Regions from separate parts of the Microbispora sp. H10885 genome, predicted to be linked through region 1. Evidence: riboswitches for the same ligand, from Rfam matches in the RefSeq annotation. Region 1 holds a riboswitch; each other region holds the start of a gene.
What was found. A riboswitch is a leader RNA that binds a small molecule or an ion and turns the genes downstream of it on or off. The one in region 1 is predicted to bind cobalamin.

Region 1 (6,260 bases):
CCTTGCTCCACTCGGTCTCGCCGTGTCTCAGCAGGATGACGTTCATGGGCTCCCACTCTTGCCGATGCGGCTCAGGCCGAGCGCACCGCCCCCGCCGGAAGGTGGGGCCGCCGGGTCCGAGGCCGCCGCGGCCGATGCACGTGCATACGACCTTCTCGCCTGCGACGGCTCACGCGTGAACCTTTCACGCGTGGTGCCGGACGTGTCCCCCGGTGTCACAGGCGATGAGCGCGTCCGCGCTGGCGGCGGGAAACGGACAGACATAGCCGAGCGGATCCAAACAAGTCAAGGATGGTGGGGCGACGTCCGCGCTCTGCCAGGATTGCGCCGTGTCTGCCGGCCGGTCGCCCCTGCGCGCCTTACGCGCCGCGGTGTTCGCGGTGGCGTGCGTGCTGGTCTCGGCCGCGCTGCACGTACTGGCCGGAGGCGCTCCCGTGCGTGCGGGCGCTCTCGTCGCCGCGCTGGCGCTGACCTGGCTGGGCGCGTTCCTGCTCGCGGGCCGCCGGCGTGGCATGGACGTCCTGCTGGGCGCGTGCTTCGCCGCGCAGTACGGCCTGCACCACCTGTTCACCCTCGGCGCCGCGCACGAGTCGCCGCCCAGGTGGACGGGGGAGCACGGCACCGGGCTGGGCATGCTGCTGATCCACGCCGCGACGGCGGTCCTGTCCGCCTGGGCCCTCGAACGCGGCGAGTCGGCGCTGGACGTGATCGTGCACCTGGCCGTCACGCCCGTGCGCCGGCTGTGGGCGATGGCCGTCGTCCTCGCGGGCCCGCCGGCCGGCGTCGCCCCGCTCCCCGCGGGCGTCCTGGGGCGGTTCTCCCTTCCGCTCCCGCGCCGGGCCGACTTCGCCGTGGTCGTCGCCCGGCGTGGTCCGCCTCCCGTCTTCTCCGTTCTCTGATCCGGGCTCGCCCCCTCCGGGGGCGGCGGCTGTCGCCATGCCGCACGCCCGTTCCCAGCCGCCTGGACCGCGCCCCGCGCGGCCGCGGCTCGTGTCCGGCACGCACGCCCCGCCGCGCGTGGCCCGGGTGACGCCTCGCCGCGCCGCCGCCCACCCGCGGTGACGCCTCGCGGGCTCGGAACGCTCTCGCAGGGCCTGGAGCCGCCGGCCGGAGCTCCGCTCCGGCCCGCTCCGCCGTGCGACGCGTCCACCCGGGTTCCCGCTCGTGAAGGGCGGCGCCCGCCGGGCACTTCCCCCCTGCCCTGGTGAGGCGTGCCCGCGGGCGCGCGCTCACGGCCGAACGGAGAGACCCCCCCATGACCTCGACCGCCGACGTCCATCCCGTCGTCGATCCCCCACGCCCTCCTCGCGGCAGAAGCGCGACCTGGGCGGCGCTGCGCCCGCTCGTGGTCCGCCTGCACTTCTACGCCGGGATCCTCATCGCCCCCTTCCTGCTCGTCGCGGCCGCCACGGGCCTGCTGTACGCCGCCTCCTTCCAGATCGAGAACGTCGTCTACCGGCACGAGCTGACCGCGCCCGTCAGCCAGGTCACCGTCCCCCTCGGCGAGCAGGTCGCCGCGGCCCGCCGGGCGCTGCCCGAGGGGAAGGTCGCCGCGGTGCGTCCCGCGGCCGAGCCCGGCCTGACCACCCGGGTGCTGCTGGACGTGCCGGGCCTGCCGGAGAGCACCCGGATGGCGGTCTTCGTCGATCCCGGGACCGGTCAGGTGCGCGGCACCCTGGAGAGCTACGGCGGCTCCGGGGCGCTGCCCGTGCGCGCCTGGATCTCCGACCTGCATCGCCGCCTGCACCTCGGTGAGCCCGGCCGGATCTACAGCGAGCTGGCCGCCGGCTGGCTGTGGGTGGTCGCCCTCGGCGGGCTCGCGCTGTGGCTGACCCGGCGGCGCCGCGACGGCCGCCGCCTGCGCGGCCTGTTCACCCCGGACCGCGCCGCGACCGGGTCGCGCCGCACGCTGTCCTGGCACGGCTCGGTGGGCCTGTGGGCGCTGCTGGGCCTGCTGTTCCTGTCCGTCACCGGCCTGACCTGGTCGAAGTACGCCGGGGACAACATCGCCGGGCTGCGTACGGCGTTCGGCTGGGAGACTCCCACGATCGACACCGATCTGGGCGCGCACGCCGGGCACTCGGGGCACTCGGGGCACGCAGCGAGCGGCGGGCAGGCCGGCGGCACCCCGGATGTGGGAATCGACCAGATCACGCGGGCGGCGGCGAGCTGGCGGCTGTCCGGCCCGCTGGAGGTCGTCCTGCCGGGCGAGCCCGGGGACGCGTACGTGGTCAAGGAGATCCGCAAGACCGTCCCCACGCGCCTGGACCAGCTGGCGTTCGACCCGGCGACCGGGCGGTTCGTGGGCGAGCTGCGGTTCGCGGACTATCCGCTGGCCGCGAAGCTCACCGAGTGGGGCATCGACGCGCACATGGGGCTGCTCTTCGGCCTGGCCAACCAGATCGTCCTGGCCGCGATCGCCGCCGGGCTCATCACGCTGATCGTGCTGGGCTACCGCATGTGGTGGCGCCGCCGCCCGACCCGCGGCTTCGGCCGGCCCCACCCCCGGGGTGGCGTGCGGGGCCTGCACTGGGGGCTGTTGGTGCCGCTGGCCCTGCTCACCGCCGTGGCCGGCTACTACCTGCCCCTGATGGGCATCTCCCTGGCCGTGTTCCTGGTGATCGACGTCCTGCTCGGGCTCCGCGCCAGGCGGGCGGGCTGACGCCCGACGCCGTCGTGCGGCGTCTCATCGGGCCGGTTCACCCGAGCGGTGGACCGGCCCCGCGAGGCGTGCCCTCCGGCTGACCAGGCACAGGCCCCCGACCAGGGCGATCGACGCGATCACCGGCGCCGGCCCCGGGGCGAAGCCGGTGACCGTGAGGGTGAGCAGCGCGCCGCCGACGAGCGGCGCGGCGACCGCCATGTGCCGGCCGGTGGCGGCTCCCGCCGGCTCCTCCCACCGGCCGAACAGGGCGGTGAGCCCGAGCAGGACCGGCGCGAGGGCGGCCAGCCACAGTGGGGCGCCGCTCCACCAGGCCGCCGAGCCGGGGAGAGGAGCACTCGGCCCGAACCCGATGGTCGCGAGCCCGGCGACGGCGACGAGCGCCGTCATGTGCCACAGGTAGACGGTCATCATGCGGGGCGCGAGCGCGGTGAGCGCCGCCTCGGCGCGGGGCCGGCGCGCCAGGGCGTTCAGGGCGGGGCGCAGCAGCATCGCCAGGCCGAGCTGGCCGGCGAAGAGCGCGAGCAGGCACGCGCTCGGCGGGGCCATGTTCGAGATCGCGCCGGGCATCCCGATCATGCTGGCCGGGTACGGCCCGGCCGCCACGAGTGCCGCCACCATCGCGAACCCGGCCACCGCGAGCGCCGCCGCGCGGCGTCCCCGCAGCCACTCCAGGCCGCCGTCGGCGTACCGGAACCCGACCTGGTGGACGGCCAGCCACACGAACGCGACGTTGAGATAGCCGGCGGCCTCCAGCCCCGAGAAGCGGACCACGTCCGTCAGCACCGCGCCGCCCGCCAGCACGGGCAGCGCGACCCCGGCCCGTACGCGGAGCAGGCAGGGGGTGGCCACCACCGCGAGCAGGTAGACGGCGAGGAACCAGAGCAACTGGCCGACGGTCCGCGCGGCCACCTCGACCGGCTGCGGGGGCACGCCGAGCGCCGTCAGGAGGTGGGGGAGCGGCAGCCAGACGGCCGCGAGCGGCGCCACCGGCCAGGCCAGGCGGCGCACCCGCCGCGCCGTCCACTCCCGCGCCGTCCACTCCCGCGCCGTCCACTCCCGCGCCGTCCACTCCCGCGCCGTCCACTCCCAGGCCGTCCGCTTCTCCGCGCTCGGCCGCCGCGTCGACCGCTCCCGGGCCGCCCGGCCCGTCTCGCCCGTGTCCGGCAGGCCGGCGCGGCGCGCCGCGGACCGGAAGCTGATCGCGTTGGCCGCGCCCCCGGCGAAGAAGACCAGCGGCATCACCTGGGAGATCCAGGTGACGAACGGAGCCGCCGCCAGGGCGTTGCCCGTGGTCAGCCGTCCTCCGGCGTACGACAGGACCGGCATCGCCCAGTGCTGGACGACCACGAGGACCATCCCGAAGACGCGCAGGATGTCGATGAAGCGGTCCCGGGGCCCGGGGGCGGCCGGGGCCCGCGCGGGGGCGGGGGGAAGCATGGTCAGGGACACGGGGGAGCCGCCTTCGGTGTGTCGATCGTCGGTTGCCGGACGCCGGTCGTCCGTCACGGGCCCGGCCGGAGCGGGGACCGGCCGCGACCGCGCGCTCCGGCGCCGGCTCGCGGACTGAGGAGGAGCGGGGGAGACAGTCCGTCAGGAGCTTCTGCCGGGAACCGCCCGGCCGTTCCAGGGTCCCGCCCGGCCGCCGTCCGGCGCAGCGACGGAGCCACTACTCCCGATCATGGGCGAGCCCCCACCATCGGGGTGGGGCCTGCCCTACCACCCCGGCGTACGGGCAGGCGGGCGGACCTCGGCGGCCGGGGGAGGATGACGGCGCCGCGAGGCGGGTTGGTACCGTTGCGTCCGACGCGCGCAGCGCAGCGAAGTCCGGTGCGAACCCGGCGCTGTCCCGCAACTGTGGTTCCCCGCCCCCGGGGACGAGCCAGGTCGCCTGCGTTGTGCGCCGACGCCGTCAACCCTCGTGGAAAAGGGTGATCCGTCCAATCCCGCGGGTCTCTCGATTTCCCGGCTTTCCCCCCTTGGAGGACCCTCGTGAGGCCCCTGCGTACGGCCGTCGCGGGTGTGGTGCTGGGCATGCTCGGACTGGCCGGCTGCGGCCAGAGCGACGGCTCCGCCACTTCCGCGTCCCCCGCCGCCTCGAACCCCGCCGCTTCCAGCTCCGCCGCCTCGGGCGGCGCCTTCCCCGTCACGATCCAGGCGGGCAACGGCGCGGTGACCATCGCCAAGCGGCCCGAGCACATCGTGTCGCTGTCCCCGACGGCCACCGAGATCCTGTTCGCGATCGGCGCGGGCGCCCAGGTGGGCGCGGTGGACGACCAGTCGAACTACCCGCCCGAGGCGCCGAAGACGTCGCTGTCGGGCTTCAAGCCCAACGTCGAGGCGATCGCCGCCGCCAAGCCCGATCTCGTCGTGCTCGCCAACGACCTGGAGGGCGTGGTCGCCGGGCTGGGGAAGGTCGGCGTCCCGGTGCTGCTGGAGCCCGCCGCGACCAAGCTGGAGGACACCTACGACCAGATCCGGGACCTCGGCGCGGCCACCGGCAACGTGGACAAGGCCGAGGAGGTGGCCGGCGGCGTCAAGCAGAAGATCGACGCGCTCGTCGCGGCGGCGCCCAAGGGCAAGGGCCTGACCTACTACCACGAACTGGACACCACGCCGTACGCGGCCACGTCGAGCACGTTCATCGGGCAGGTCTACAGCCTGTTCGGGCTGAAGAACATCGCCGACGAGGCCCCCGACGCGGCGGGCGGCTACCCCAAGCTGTCGGCGGAGTTCGTGGCCAAGGCCGACCCCGACCTGATCTTCCTCGGCGACACCAAGTGCTGTGGTCAGAACGCCGCCGCGCTGGCCAAGCGGCCGGGCTGGTCCGGCCTGGCCGCCCTGAAGCGGGACCGCGTGGTGGAGCTCGACGACGACGTCGCCTCCCGCTGGGGACCGCGCGTCGCCGACCTCGCCCAGGTCGTCAGCGACGCCGTCCAGAAGGCGGCGGGCTGAGCCGGTGGTGACGCGCAGGCCCCCGGTGACGCGCACGCCCCCGGGATCGCGGTGAGAGCGGTGCCGCGGCGGGTCCGGGTGACGGGGTGACGGCGGCGGGCCGGTCACGCCGGGCGCTGCTCGTCGTGTCCGTCGTGCTGCTGGTCAGCCTGATCGCCGGTCTGGCGGCGGGCGCGGCGGTCATCTCGCCCCGCGCCATCGCGCTGGCCCTGCTCGACCGGCTGCCGCTGGTGTCCCTGCACAGCGGCCTGCAGCCGAACGAGGAGGGCATCGTCTTCCAGCTCCGGGTGCCCAGGGTGCTGCTGGCCGCCGTCGTGGGCGGCCTGCTCGCCCTCGCGGGGGCGGGCTACCAGGGTGTCTTCCGCAACCCGCTGGCCGACCCGTACCTGCTCGGCGCGGCGGCCGGGGCCGGGCTCACGGTGACGCTCGTCGTGGTCTTCCTGGGCGGCGACGCGGGGGTGGCGGCCGTGCCGGTCGCCGCCTTCGCGGGGGCCGTCGGCGGGGTCGTCCTCGCGTACGCGCTGGGACACACGGCGGGCCGGGGAGGCGGCACCGCGACGCTCGTGCTCGCCGGGGTCTCGGTCACCTCGTTCCTCACCGCCATCCAGACCTTCGTGCAGCAGCTCAAGGTCGACGAGCTGCA
Region 2 (6,260 bases), on a different contig from region 1:
GCCGGCCGGCCAGCCCGCGGCCGTGCCGTCGCGGCGGGACTCGGTCGCCGCGCCGAGATCGCCGAACACGGTGACGCGGCTCGCGCCGTATCCCCGCTCGGTCAGCAGGGCGGCGACCAGCGCGGGCGTGTCCGCGCCCGCGCTGAGGACGAGGACGCGACGGCCCGGCGCGAGCGCCGCGGTCAGCGCGGCGAGCGGCCGTCCGACCAGGCTGACGGTCTCGACCTCCTCGGCGGCCCAGCCGAGCCGCGCGCAGGCCAGGGTGGCCGACGACACGTGCGGCAGCACCCGCAGCCGGTCCGGCCCGAGCAGCCGGGCGAGCGTCGCGCCGACGCCGAAGAACATGGGGTCGCCGCTGGCGAGCACCGCGACCGCGCGTCCCGCGTGCGCGTCGAGCAGCCCCGGCAGCCCCGCGACCAGCGGCGACGGGTACGGCGCCCGCTCGCAGGCCACCGACGCCGGCAGCAGGGCGAGCTGCCTGGCCGACCCGACCACGACGTCGGCGGCGACCAGTTCGGCGCGCGCCGCGTCGGTGAGACCGGCCCAGCCGTCCGCGCCGATCCCGACGACCGACACGGGCCTCATCGGGGGGGCTTCCTGAGCAGGTAGGTGTCCATGACCCAGCCGTGCGCCTCGCGCGCCTCCGCCCTGAGCCGCCGGATCTCGCCGGCGACCTCGCGCACCGGCCCGGCGACGAGGATCTCGTCCTCGGTCCCGACGTACGCGCCCCAGTAGACGTCGGCGTCGGCGGCCTCCGGCAGGTCCGCGAACGCGCAGCCCGCGTCGAGCATCACCACGATGTCGCCGGCGGCCTCGACGTCTGCGGGCAGGCGGCGGCCGGTCGTGATGTGCAGCGGCCTGGCGACCCTGGTCAGGCTGACGCGGTGCCGCGCGGCCAGCGCCGACACGCTGCTGATCCCCGGGATCACTTCATAGTCGAACGGCTCTCCGCCCCTGGCCAGGACGTCCTCGACGATCGCGATCGTGCTGTCGTACAGGGCGGGGTCGCCCCAGACGAGGAACGCGCCGACGCCGTCCTCCGGCACCTCCTCGGCGATGAGCCGGGCGTAGACATCGGCCCGGCGGGCCCGCCAGTCGGCCACCGCCTCCACGTACGCGCCGCTCGTACGGTCACGCTCCGGGTCGCGCGCCTCGACCGTCCGGTACGGCTCCCGCGCGTGGGCCGCGATCAGCTCGCGCCGCAGCCGCACCAGGCCGTCCTTCACGGCTCCCTTGTCGAGCAGGAAGAACACGTCGGTCTCCGCGATGGCCGCGGCGGCCTGGAAGGTCAGGTGGGCGGGGTCCCCGGCGCCGATGCCGATGATCAGGACTCGCTTCATAGGTCACGAGTATGGACCCCGGCTTGACGTACTTATGCGGACGGTGCACGCTCAAGGCGACAAAAGAAGACAGAGGCGACGGTGCGCAGGAACCTGGTGTGAATCCAGGACGGTCCCGCCACTGTGACCGGGGAGTGTCTCCCGCTCGTCACCACGGCCGCGACGGCTGGAAGGTTCGGGCGACACGATGACCCGGGAGTCAGGACACTGACCCGTTGTCCTCCATCACCGGGGCGAGCGACCCCGTGAGGAGAATCACATGGCTCAGCCGGCCGTCCCCGTCTCCCGGCCCTTGCCGGTCACCATCCCCGTGCGTGAGATCCTGCCCTGGGCGGTCTTCGCCGCCGTGGCCGGGCTCATCCTGCTCTACTTCGTCGGCGCGGAGCAGGGCGCCACCCACCTCATCAGCGGGCACACCGTGCACGAGTTCGTGCACGACGGCCGGCACCTCCTCGGCTTCCCCTGCCACTGAGGCCCGCCCGATGCCCACCATGCGCTCCCTGCTGGTGCGCGGCATGCTCGTCGGCCTCGCCGCCGCGCTGCTCGCGTACGTCGTCGCCTGGTTCGCCGGAGAACCCCAGGTCGCCGCCGCCATCTCCATCGAGGAGGCGAGGGCGGCGGCCGGCGGAGAGGCCGCCGAACCGGAACTCGTCAGCCGGACCGTCCAGGAGACCGCCGGCCTGCTGACCGCCCTGCTCGTCTACGGCGCCGCCCTCGGCGGCTTCTACTCCATCGCGTACGCCTTCGCCCACGGCCGCCTCGGCGCTCTCGGCGCCCGCGCCACGGCGCTCACCGTCGCCGCCGCCGGCTTCGTCGTCGTGTACGTGACCCCCATCCTGAAGTACCCGGCCAATCCCCCGGCCGTCGGCAACCCCGATTCGATCGGCCGCCGGACCACGCTGTACTTCGCGATGATCCTCGTCGCCCTCCTGGCGGCGGCGGTCGCCGCGTACGCGGGCCGTTCCCTGTCGTCCCGCCTGGGCACCTGGAACGCCGCTCTGTCGGGCATCGTCGTCTACGCCGTCCTCGTCGGTGTCGCGTACGCCGTGATGCCCCCGATCGACGAGGTTCCCGACGACTTCTCCGCCGACACGCTGTGGTGGTTCAGAGTGGCGTCGTTCGGCATCCAGTTCGTCCTGTGGGGAGCCATCGGCCTCCTGTTCGGCGGCCTGACCGAACGCTCCCTGCGCCAGGGAACCCCCCGGGAGGCCGGGCTCCGGCCCGCCGCGACGCGCTGAACCGGTCGGGACCACCCGCGGGCCGCCCGCGTGAAGCCGGCGTGTCACAGGTGGAGCGCGTCGGGGGCGTCGTCCTCGACGAGGAAGCCCCCGGACTGGTGGTGCCAGAGCCGGGCGTAGGACCCCTGGGCCTGGAGCAGCTCGCCGTGGGTGCCCTGCTCGACGACGCGTCCCCGGTCGAGCACGACCAGGCGGTCCATGCGGACGACGGTGCTGAGCCGGTGCGCCACCACGAGTGCCGTACGGTCCTGCATCAGGCGCCACAGGGCCTCCTGGATGAGGATCTCGCTCTCGGAGTCCAGGGCACTGGTCGCCTCGTCCAGCAGCAGGACGGGGGCGTCGCGCAGAATGGCGCGCGCGAGCGCGATGCGCTGCCGCTGGCCGCCGGAGAGCTTGACGCCGCGCTCGCCGATCAGGGTGTCGAAGCCGTGCGGCAGAGACTCGACGAACTCCGTGACGTGGGCCGCCCGCGCGGCCCGGAGGATCTCGGCGTCGGTCGCGCCCGGCCGGGCGAACGCGAGGTTCTCCCGTACGGACCGGTGGAACATGGCGGGTTCCTGCGGAACGTAGGCGATGAGGCCCCGCAGGTCGGCCTGCCGCAGCCGGGCGATGTCCTGACCGCCGATCAGGATCCTGCCTCCGTCCACGTCCATGAGACGCAGCAGCAACCGGGTGAGGGTGCTCTTGCCGCCACCGGACCGCCCGACCAGCCCGATCTTGGTGCCGCCGGGGATGTCCAGGTTCAGGCCGTCGAACAGCGGCGCGCCGCCGGCGTACCCGAATCTCACCCGCTCGAAGCGGACGCTCGCGTCGGCCGGGCGCAGGGGCTGCGGGTCGGCCGGGTCCACCACGGTCGGCGGCGTGAGGAGCAGCTCGGTGAACTGGGCGGCCTCGGTGAGCGTGCTCTCCATACGCCGGTACACCTGGTTGAACTCGAACATGATGTTGATCGCGTTCGTGTAGTAGGTGAACGTCACGACGATGGCCTCCACACCGAGGCCGCCGCGGAGCGCCGCGGCGAGGAGCAGGCCCGCGGCACTGGTGAGCACCGACAACGGGGCGACGACCATGTCCACCCTGAGGTTGTTGTAGTCCCAGGACCGGATGGACAGCCGGCGCTGCTCGGCGATCCTGGCCCTGTGCTCGACGGCCTCGCGTGTCTCGGCGGCGAACGCGCGGACCGTCTCCATGTTGGCCAGCACGTCGGCGACGTGACCCGACACCAGCACCTTGGCCGCCTCACGCGCGTCGACCAGGGCCTGCCGGTGGCGGATGAGCGGAGCGACGAGAACACCGGTGACGACGATGAGACCCACGAGGACGAGCACCAGCAGCGGGTCGTACCGCCACAGCACCACCGAGGCGAAGGCCAGGGGCACCACCTTCGCCATGATCGAGAACGTGAGGGTGTCCATGAACTCCTCGAACCTGGAGGAGAATCCGAGCACCCTCTTGGTCAGCGAACCGGCGAAGTTGTCGTGGAAGAACGCGACGTCCTTGGCCAGCAGCTCGTCCATGCCCAGCACGCCGAGCCGCTCGATGCCCCGGCCGTCGGCGCGGTTCAGGAAGTGCATCCCCGCCCGCCAGAACGCCTCACCCGTCAGAAGCAACGCGGCGAAGCCGAGCACGTAGGGCAGCAGCGCGTCGAAGGAGCCGTCCCGGCCGCCGGAGAGGTGCCCCACAAGGCCCGCCACCGCCAGCGGCGCCAGATAGAACAGGCAGATGTTCCCGATCGCCGGCAGCACCAGCGCGGGAGCCGCGATCGGCCACTGCCGCTTCAGCTCGCCGCAGTAGTACCGCAATGCCAGCAAAAGCGCCGATCTCCGCGCGGATTTATCATTTTCGGCCTCGTCCACCGTCCCGAGCACAGCCATCAGCCCTCCCGAATGCCGATATCGCCCTGGCCATGCTCCCGCAGCCCGTACGGGAGGAGCGAACGATTTTTCGCCGCCCGGCGAATAGGACCGAGGGGTAAACCTCACGCAGATGACCGAAATATTCATTAAGGGAGTTATCAGCTGCGACCTTTCCTTACGGCGGCCGGAGGCGTGCGCGGACGACACGAGATCAGCCTCGGCCGTCACATGGTCCTGAGCTCTGCTCAGCTGATCCCGGATCCGGCCACGCCCGGTGTGGCCCGACGTCTGCCCGGCATCGGGCCATGCCGGCCGGTTCCCGAGCACCCCGAACCGTACGCCGGAACAGCGGAGAGCCGCCCCCGGTGGTGCAAGGGGCGGCTCGGTCTTCCGGCTTCCGGATCCGCTGTGGCCGGTCTGCCTTTGCCTGACTTACCGGTATCCGGCCTTACCGGTATCCGGCGGCGACGATGTTCGCCTGCACCGCGTCCTCGGTGGCGTTCGTCGGGTATCCGGAGGTCATCACGCCCTCGTAGAAGGTGCCGGCGGCGCCGTGGCTGTTGTCACCCCCGATGCCGAGGATGATGGCCCCTTCCTTCTTCATCGGGTTGTAGCCCGAGACGTTGGGACGCTTGCCGTCGTAGAAGGTGCCCAGGCCGCCCGACTGCGCGTTGCCGCCGCGGATGGCCCAGTGGTTCGGCTCGCCCTTGATGATTGCGGTCAGGTAGCGGTGGCTGATGGTGGGGTCGCCCGCGTTGTACTTCTGGTTGACGCCGGAGAACAGGCCGTTCTCAAGGTCGGCCATGATCCACGGGCCGTTGCCGGCGCCGTAGCCCCAGACCTTGATGTTGCCGAAGTAGATGGCCTCCATGGTGCCGTTGCCGTTGTCACGGCTGTTGGTCTCGGCGTTGCCGTAGTCGAAGCAGCAGCCGCCGTTGTAGTGGGTGCCGTCGAAGATGGCGTACATGCCCTCCGGCTGGTCGCCCTTGGCCACGCCGTTGGTGTTGTTGTTGCGGTAACCCACACCGGGATCCACGTAGACGCCGTACGCCTTGCTGCCGTAGACCGTGGTCGGCGCCTTGGTCGCGGTGGCGAGGTTGTCGTACCCGCCGGGAGCCGGGCCCGAGAAGCCGCCGGGAGGCGCCTGGGTGAGGCGGTTGTTGCGCCCGGACTGGTCGTAGATGATCGTGATGAGGCAGGTCGTGTTCGCGCAGAACGAGTCCTGCGCGGCGGCGTTCGCGGCGCCGCCCGCGCTCAGCACGCCGATGTCCCGGGTGGTGTTGTCCGAGGAGCGGCGCACCTGGTAGAGCGGGCCGTTGTAACTGCCGTACAGGGCGCGGGTCGTGCTGTGCGCCGCGACGCAGGGCGTGCCGCCGGCGGCGTAGATGTCACACGGCCGCGTGCCACCCGGCGGCGGCGAGGGGGTGGACGAGGGCGTCCGCGAAGGAGACGCCGAAGGGGACGCCGAGGGCGAGCCGCCGGGGGACGGGGAGGTGACGCCGCCGGTGCAGGTCACGCCGTTGAGGGCGAAGCTCGCCGGCTTCGGGTTCGAGCCGCTGAAGCTTCCGTTGAACCCGAACTCGGTGCTCCCGCCGCTGGGGATGGCGCCGTTGTACGAGACGTTGGTGACCGTGACCTGGGAGCCCGACTGGGTGTAGCTGCCGTTCCACAGCTGGGTGATGGTCTGCCCGGCGGGGAACGCCCAGGTCAGCCTCCATCCGTCGATCGGGTCGCCGAGATTGTTAACGTTAACACTTGCGTTGAAGCCGCCCGGCCATTCGCTGGCCACCGTGTAGGTGACCTGACATCCGGCCGCGGCTGCCGAG
Region 3 (6,260 bases), on a different contig from region 1:
CGCCGACGTCGCGGCCCACCACCACGGGCGTGCCCGGATCGCGGTGTTCGAGCAGCAGGTCGCGGGCCGCGGCGACCTGCCAGGTGCGGGTCTTCGACGCCGGGTTGTAGATCGCGAGGACGAGGTCGGCGCGGGCGGCGGCGGAGATCCGCCCGGCGACCACCTCCCACGGCTTGAGCTGGTCCGACAGCGACAGCACGCAGTAGTCGTGGCCGAGCGGCGCGCCCGCCCGGCCGGCCACGGCCTGCGCGGCGGTCAGACCGGGCACCACCCGCACCGGGACGTCCGCGTAACGCGGGTCGGCGGCGGCCTCCAGCACCGCGCTGGCCATCGCGAACACGCCCGGGTCGCCCGACGACACGACCGCGACCCGCGCCCCGGCGAGGGCCAGGTCGAGCGCGTGACGGGCGCGCTCGGCCTCGACGCGGTTGTCGGTACGGTGCCGGGTCTGGCGGGGGTTGGGCGCGACCCGGTCGACGTAGGGGCCATACCCGACCAGGTCCGTGGCCTCGGCGAGGACCTCCTGGGCCTCCGGGGTCAGCCAGGGCCGCCCGGCGGGGCCGAGGCCGACGACCGCGACCTCGCCTGCACCGGTGCGTCCGGCGGGCTCCGGCACGAACGTGAGCTGCGCCGGGCTGGGGATCAGCGCCAGCGAGAAGTACGGCACCTGCCCCGGGTCGACGTCCTTGAGCGGGGCCACACGCTGGGCGTCGGTGGTGGCGCGTTCGACGTACCAGGCCTCGTCGAGGCGGCCCGCCTCGGCCAGCGCGTCGCGCACCTTCTCGAACGTGCGGCCCAGCTTGAGCACCGCCGCCGAGTCCGTGCCGCGCAGCTTCTCGGCCAGCACGGCGGCGGGCAGCGTCCCGGGCAGGACCGTCAGCGTCTCGTCGCGTTCGACCAGCGGGCGGCCCAGCACGGCGGACGCCCCCGCGATCGAGGTGACCCCGGGGACGACCTCGGCCGGGTAGCGGTGCGCGAGCCGCTTGTGCATGTGCATGTACGACCCGTAGAAGAGGGGGTCTCCCTCGCACAGCACGACGACGTCGCGCCCGGCGTCCAGGTGCGCGGCGAGGCGGTCGGCGCAGCCGGCGTAGAAGTCGTCGAGCGCGCCCTGGTAGCCGCCGGGGTGGTCGGTCGTCTCCGTCGTCAGCGGATACTGCAGGAGCTCCTCGATCTGCCCGTCGCGCATGTGGTGGGCCGCGATCGACCGGGCGATGCTGCGGCCGTGCCGCGCCGCGTGGTAGGCGATCACGTCGGCCTCGCCGATCAGGCGGGCGGCCTTCACGGTCATCAGTTCGGGGTCGCCGGGGCCGAGGCCGACGCCGTAGAGCGTTCCTGTCACGTCTCGTCACTCCTGCTCGCAGGCGATGGCGTTGACCGCCGCCGCCGTCATGGCACTGCCGCCCCGGCGGCCGTGGACAACCAGAAACTCCAGGCCGGACGCCGCGAGGGCGCGCTTGGACTCGGCCGCGCCGATGAAGCCGACCGGGACGCCCAGCACGGCGGCGGGCCGTCCCGCGCCTCCGGCGACCAGTTCGAGCAGCCGGAACAGCGCGGTCGGGGCGTTGCCGACGGCCACGACCGCGCCGTCGAGTCGGTCGAGCCACAGGTCGAGCGCGGCGGCGCTGCGGGTGGTGCCGAGCCGCTCCGCGAGGGCGGGCACGCGGGGGTCGCCGAGCGTGCAGACGACCTCGTTGCCGGCGGGCAGGCGCTTCCTGGTGATGCCGGAGGCGACCATCCGCGCGTCGCACAGCACGGGCGCACCCGCCAGCAGCGCGGTGCGCGCCTTCTCGACCACGCCGGGGGAGTAGCCGAGGTCGCCGACGAGGTCGGTCATGCCGCACGCATGGATCATGCGGACCGCGACCCGGGCGACGTCGGCGGGCAGCCCCGACAGGTCGGCCTCGGCCCTGATGGTCGCGAACGACCGCCGGTAGATCTCCGCTCCGTCGCGGACGTAGTCGTGCTCGGGCACGGACACCTCTGTTCGTGGATGGCGGACGGTGGATGGAGCGGGCGGTGGATGCACGGACTGGACGGACTGGACGGACGGTCAACGGCGGACGTCGTAGCCGCCGGTCGTGGCGACCACGTCGGTGACCCGGCCCCTCGGGCGGCCGCAGCGGCGTTCGCAGCCCGCCCAGTGGATCAGGCCGGCGTCGAGCGGTTCGGCACCCGGTGGCTGGAGACCCGGCGGCCCGACAACCGGTGGTTCGGGCACGCCGGACTCCGCCCAGCGCACCGCGTCCGCCTGGACGTCGGCCAGCGCCTTCCCGCAGCCGGGCCGCCCGGTGCAGGCCGACAGTCTGGCGTACGGCGAGGCGGGGTCGATCACCAGCCCCGCCCCGGCGAGCGCCTCGGTCACCGGCCCGACCGCCTCGGGCGCGAGGTCGGGCAGCACGACCGTACGCCACGGCGTCAGCCGCACCTCACCGGCGGCCAGATCGGCGAGCAGGCCGGCCTGGCCGGCGGTCAGCCTGCCGAGGGGGACGATCACGTCGAGCGCCACCCGGCCGTCCACCTGCGCGGACGGGCCGCCCCTGCGCGGAGTGGCGGGCGTCACCGGCACGGGGGGCAGGACAGCGAGCCGACGGGGGAGCCGGCCGGGGAGGCGGGCGGCGATCGTCGCGGGTCCGCCGGGGAGTTCGGCCACCCGCCAGGCGTCCCCGCGCACCTCCTGGAACTCCTCGGCCGCGGCGAGCGCGACGGAGACGGCGTCGTCGGCGGTCACCGACCCGACCGGCTCCCCCGCGAGCAGCAGGGTCAGGCCGCCGCCGGGCTGGGAGACGGGGTGCGCGGCGAGGGTCACGTCCGCCCCGAGCCCGAGGACGTCACCCGTTCCGTCGTCGAGCGCGAACAGGAACCGGCCGGGCAGCTGAGCCAGGGCGGCGCGGCCGCACAGGGCCGCGTCGAGGTCCGCCACCAGGGGCCGCACGTCCAGGAGGGCCGTCGCCGAACGGCCGCTGAGCGGCGAGGCGACGATGTTGCGCACGCGCTCGTGGGTCGCGGACGGCAGCAGTCCGGCGGCGGCCATCCGCGCGGCGAACGCCGGTGGGTCGGCCAGCCCGCGCACCTGCACGTTGGCCCGTGACGTCAGTTCGACGACCCCGGCGCCCAGCTCGCGGGCGCAGGCGGCCAGTTCGCGCAGGGCGCCGGCGGCCAGCCCGCCGCCGGGCACGCGGACGCGGGCCAGCGCCCCGTCCGCCGCCGCGTGCACCTGGAGCGCGCCGGGACACGCGTCCTGGGCGGCGCGCCCAGAAAAGCCACCCATGACCACGAACAGGATGCTAACGCCAGTTTTCTGACACGACCTCCGTCACGTAGGGTCTGCGGTGAGCGATGGCAAGCGGAGGAAGCCGGTGTGAATCCGGCGCGGTCCCGCCACTGTGACCGGGGAGCGAACCCCACCACACGGCCACTGTCGGAAGACGGGAAGGCCGGGGTGAGCGTCGATCCGGGAGCCAGGAGACTCCTGCCGTCGCGCCGCCACGACCCGGGGCGAGGACCCCGAGGGAGGACCTTGCCGTGCGCACAGACGCGTCCGCCGCGCAGCCCGTCGTCGTCCTGTTGTCCACGTCGGACACCGACCTGTTGAGCGCCCGCGCGAGTGGGGCCGCGTACCGGCTGGGCAACCCGGCGCGGCTGACCGTGGACGACCTGCCCGCGCTGGTCGAGGGCGCCGGCCTCGTGGTCGTCCGGCTGCTCGGCGGCCGGCGTGCCTGGGAGGACGGGCTGGACGCGCTCCTCGCGGGGCCGTGCCCGGTGGTCGTCCTCGGCGGCGAGCAGGCCCCGGACGCCGAACTCATGGAGCTGTCCACGGTGAGCGGCGGCGTCTGCGCCGAGGCCCACGCCTACCTCGCGTACGGAGGGCCCGCCAACCTGGCCGAGCTGCACGCGTTCCTGTCGGACACGGTCCTGCTGACCGGGCGCGGCTTCGCGGGCCCGGCGCCCACACCGAGCTGGGGGGTCCTCGAACGCGAGGGCCGCCCCGGCGACGGGCCGGTGATCGGGGTGCTCTACTACCGGGCGCACCACATGGCGGGCAACACGGGCTTCGTCGCCGCCCTCTGCGACGCGATCGAGGACGCGGGCGGCCGGGCGCTGCCGGTCTTCTGCTCCTCGCTGCGCACCGCGGAGCCGGATCTGCTCGACGTGCTGGGCGGCGCGGACGCCCTGGTGGTGACCGTGCTCGCGGCGGGCGGGGCACGGCCCGCGACGGCGTCGGCCGGCGGCGACGACGCGGCCTGGGACGTCGGCGCGCTCGCCGCACTCGACGTGCCGATCCTGCAGGGCCTCTGCCTGACGACGAGCCGCGCCGAGTGGGAGGACAACGACGACGGGCTGTCCCCGCTGGACGCCGCCTCGCAGGTCGCGATCCCCGAGTTCGACGGGCGGATCATCACGGTGCCGTTCTCGTTCAAGGAGATCGACGACGACGGCCTGACCGTCTACGTCGCCGACCCCGAACGCGCGGCGCGGGTCGCGGGCATCGCCGTACGCCACGGGCTGCTGCGCCACGTGCCCCCGGCGGACAAGAGGCTCGTCGTGATGCTGTCGGCGTACCCGACGAAGAACTCCCGGGTCGGCAACGCCGTCGGCCTGGACACCCCGGCCAGCACGGTCAGGCTGCTGGCCCGGCTGGCCGAGGAGGGCTACGACCTCGGCGGCGGCTTCCCGGGCCAGGCCGAGCAGGACGGCGACGCGCTGATCCACGCCCTGATCGCCGCGGGCGGCCAGGACCAGGACTGGCTCACCGAGGAACAGCTCGCCGCCAACCCGGTGCGCATCCCCGCCGCCGCCTACCGCGCCTGGTACGAGACCCTCCCCGCCGGCCTGCGCGCCGACATGGAACGCCACTGGGGCGCGCCGCCCGGCGAGCTGTTCGTCCACGAGGGCGACATCGTGCTCGCCGCGCTGCGGTCGGGCAACGTCGTGGTGATGGTCCAGCCTCCACGCGGCTTCGGGGAGAACCCGATCGCGATCTACCACGACCCTGACCTGCCGCCGAGCCACCACTACCTGGCGGCCTACCGGTGGTTGTCGGCCGAATTCGGCGCGCACGCCATGGTCCACGTCGGCAAGCACGGCAACCTGGAGTGGCTGCCCGGCAAGTCGGCGGGCATGTCGGCCTCCTGCGGCACCGACGCGGCGATCGGCGACCTGCCGCTGGTCTATCCGTTCCTGGTGAACGACCCCGGCGAGGGCACCCAGGCCAAGCGCCGCGCGCACGCCGTGCTCGTGGACCACCTGGTGCCGCCGATGGCGAGGGCCGAGACGTACGGCGACATCGCCCGCCTTGAGCAGCTGCTCGACGAGCACGCGACGATCGCGGCCATGGACCCGGCGAAGCTGCCCGCGATCCGCGCCCAGATCTGGACCCTCATCCAGGCCGCCCGCCTCGACCACGACCTCGGCCTGTCCGAGCGCCCGCACGACGCGGAGTTCGACGAGTTCATCCTGCACGTGGACGGCTGGCTCTGCGAGGTCAAGGACGCGCAGATCCGCGACGGCCTGCACGTCCTCGGCGCGGCCCCGGCCGGTGAGGCCCGGGTGAACCTGGTGCTGGCCATGCTGCGCGCCCGCCAGATGTGGGCGGGCCGCGAGACCCTGCCCGGCCTGCGCGAGGCGCTCGGCCTGACCGAGGACGGCAGCGCCGCGACCGCGTCCGTGGACCGCGTCGAGGCCGAGGCCCGCGCCCTCGTCACCGCCATGGAGCGGCTCGGCTGGGACCCGGCCGCCGTCGCCGACGTCACGGACGACCCGGAGGTCGGGCGGGTGCTGACGTTCGCGGCGACCGAGGTGGTGCCGCGGCTCGCGCGTACCACGGACGAACTCGACCACGTGCTGCACGCGCTCGCCGGGGGCTACGTCCCCGCCGGGCCGTCGGGGTCGCCGCTGCGCGGACTGATCAACGTGCTGCCGACCGGCCGCAACTTCTACTCCGTCGACCCGCGTGCCGTGCCGAGCCGCCTCGCCTGGGAGACCGGGCAGGCCATGGCCGACTCGCTGCTCGCCCGCTACCGCGCGGAGACCGGCGAGTGGCCGCGCTCGGTCGGGCTGTCGGTGTGGGGGACCAGCGCCATGCGCACCGCCGGCGACGACATCGCCGAGGTGCTCGCCCTGCTCGGCGTGCGGCCCGTCTGGGACGAGGCGTCGCGGCGCGTCACCACGCTCGAACCCGTGCCCCTGGACGAGCTGGGCCGCCCGCGCGTGGACGTGACGGTGCGCATCAGCGGGTTCTTCCGGGACGCGTTCCCGCA

Region 2: another riboswitch for cobalamin. It lies ahead of HHX37_RS27600 (CbtB domain-containing protein); the one in region 1 lies ahead of HHX37_RS21035 (ABC transporter substrate-binding protein).
Region 3: another riboswitch for cobalamin. It lies ahead of cobN (cobaltochelatase subunit CobN); the one in region 1 lies ahead of HHX37_RS21035 (ABC transporter substrate-binding protein).

What each region holds. Positions count from the first base shown of each region.
Region 1 covers NZ_JABBWY010000007.1:446,496-452,755, forward strand. The annotation lists gene HHX37_RS21015 (histidine phosphatase family protein) at 1-46, opposite strand, end outside; gene HHX37_RS21020 (hypothetical protein) at 330-899, shown strand; gene HHX37_RS21025 (PepSY-associated TM helix domain-containing protein) at 1,256-2,662, shown strand; gene HHX37_RS21030 (acyltransferase family protein) at 2,687-4,114, opposite strand; cobalamin riboswitch at 4,452-4,576, shown strand; gene HHX37_RS21035 (ABC transporter substrate-binding protein) at 4,655-5,617, shown strand; gene HHX37_RS21040 (FecCD family ABC transporter permease) at 5,704-6,260, shown strand, end outside.
Region 2 covers NZ_JABBWY010000011.1:95,567-101,826, reverse strand. The annotation lists gene cbiE (precorrin-6y C5,15-methyltransferase (decarboxylating) subunit CbiE) at 1-585, opposite strand, end outside; gene cobF (precorrin-6A synthase (deacetylating)) at 582-1,340, opposite strand; cobalamin riboswitch at 1,365-1,571, shown strand; gene HHX37_RS27600 (CbtB domain-containing protein) at 1,600-1,812, shown strand; gene HHX37_RS27595 (CbtA family protein) at 1,823-2,578, shown strand; gene HHX37_RS27590 (ABC transporter ATP-binding protein) at 2,623-4,389, opposite strand; gene HHX37_RS27585 (arabinofuranosidase catalytic domain-containing protein) at 4,883-6,260, opposite strand, start outside.
Region 3 covers NZ_JABBWY010000011.1:104,082-110,341, forward strand. The annotation lists gene HHX37_RS27625 (precorrin-2 C(20)-methyltransferase) at 1-1,342, opposite strand, end outside; gene HHX37_RS27630 (precorrin-8X methylmutase) at 1,349-1,975, opposite strand; gene cobG (precorrin-3B synthase) at 2,054-3,271, opposite strand; cobalamin riboswitch at 3,350-3,472, shown strand; gene cobN (cobaltochelatase subunit CobN) at 3,526-6,260, shown strand, end outside.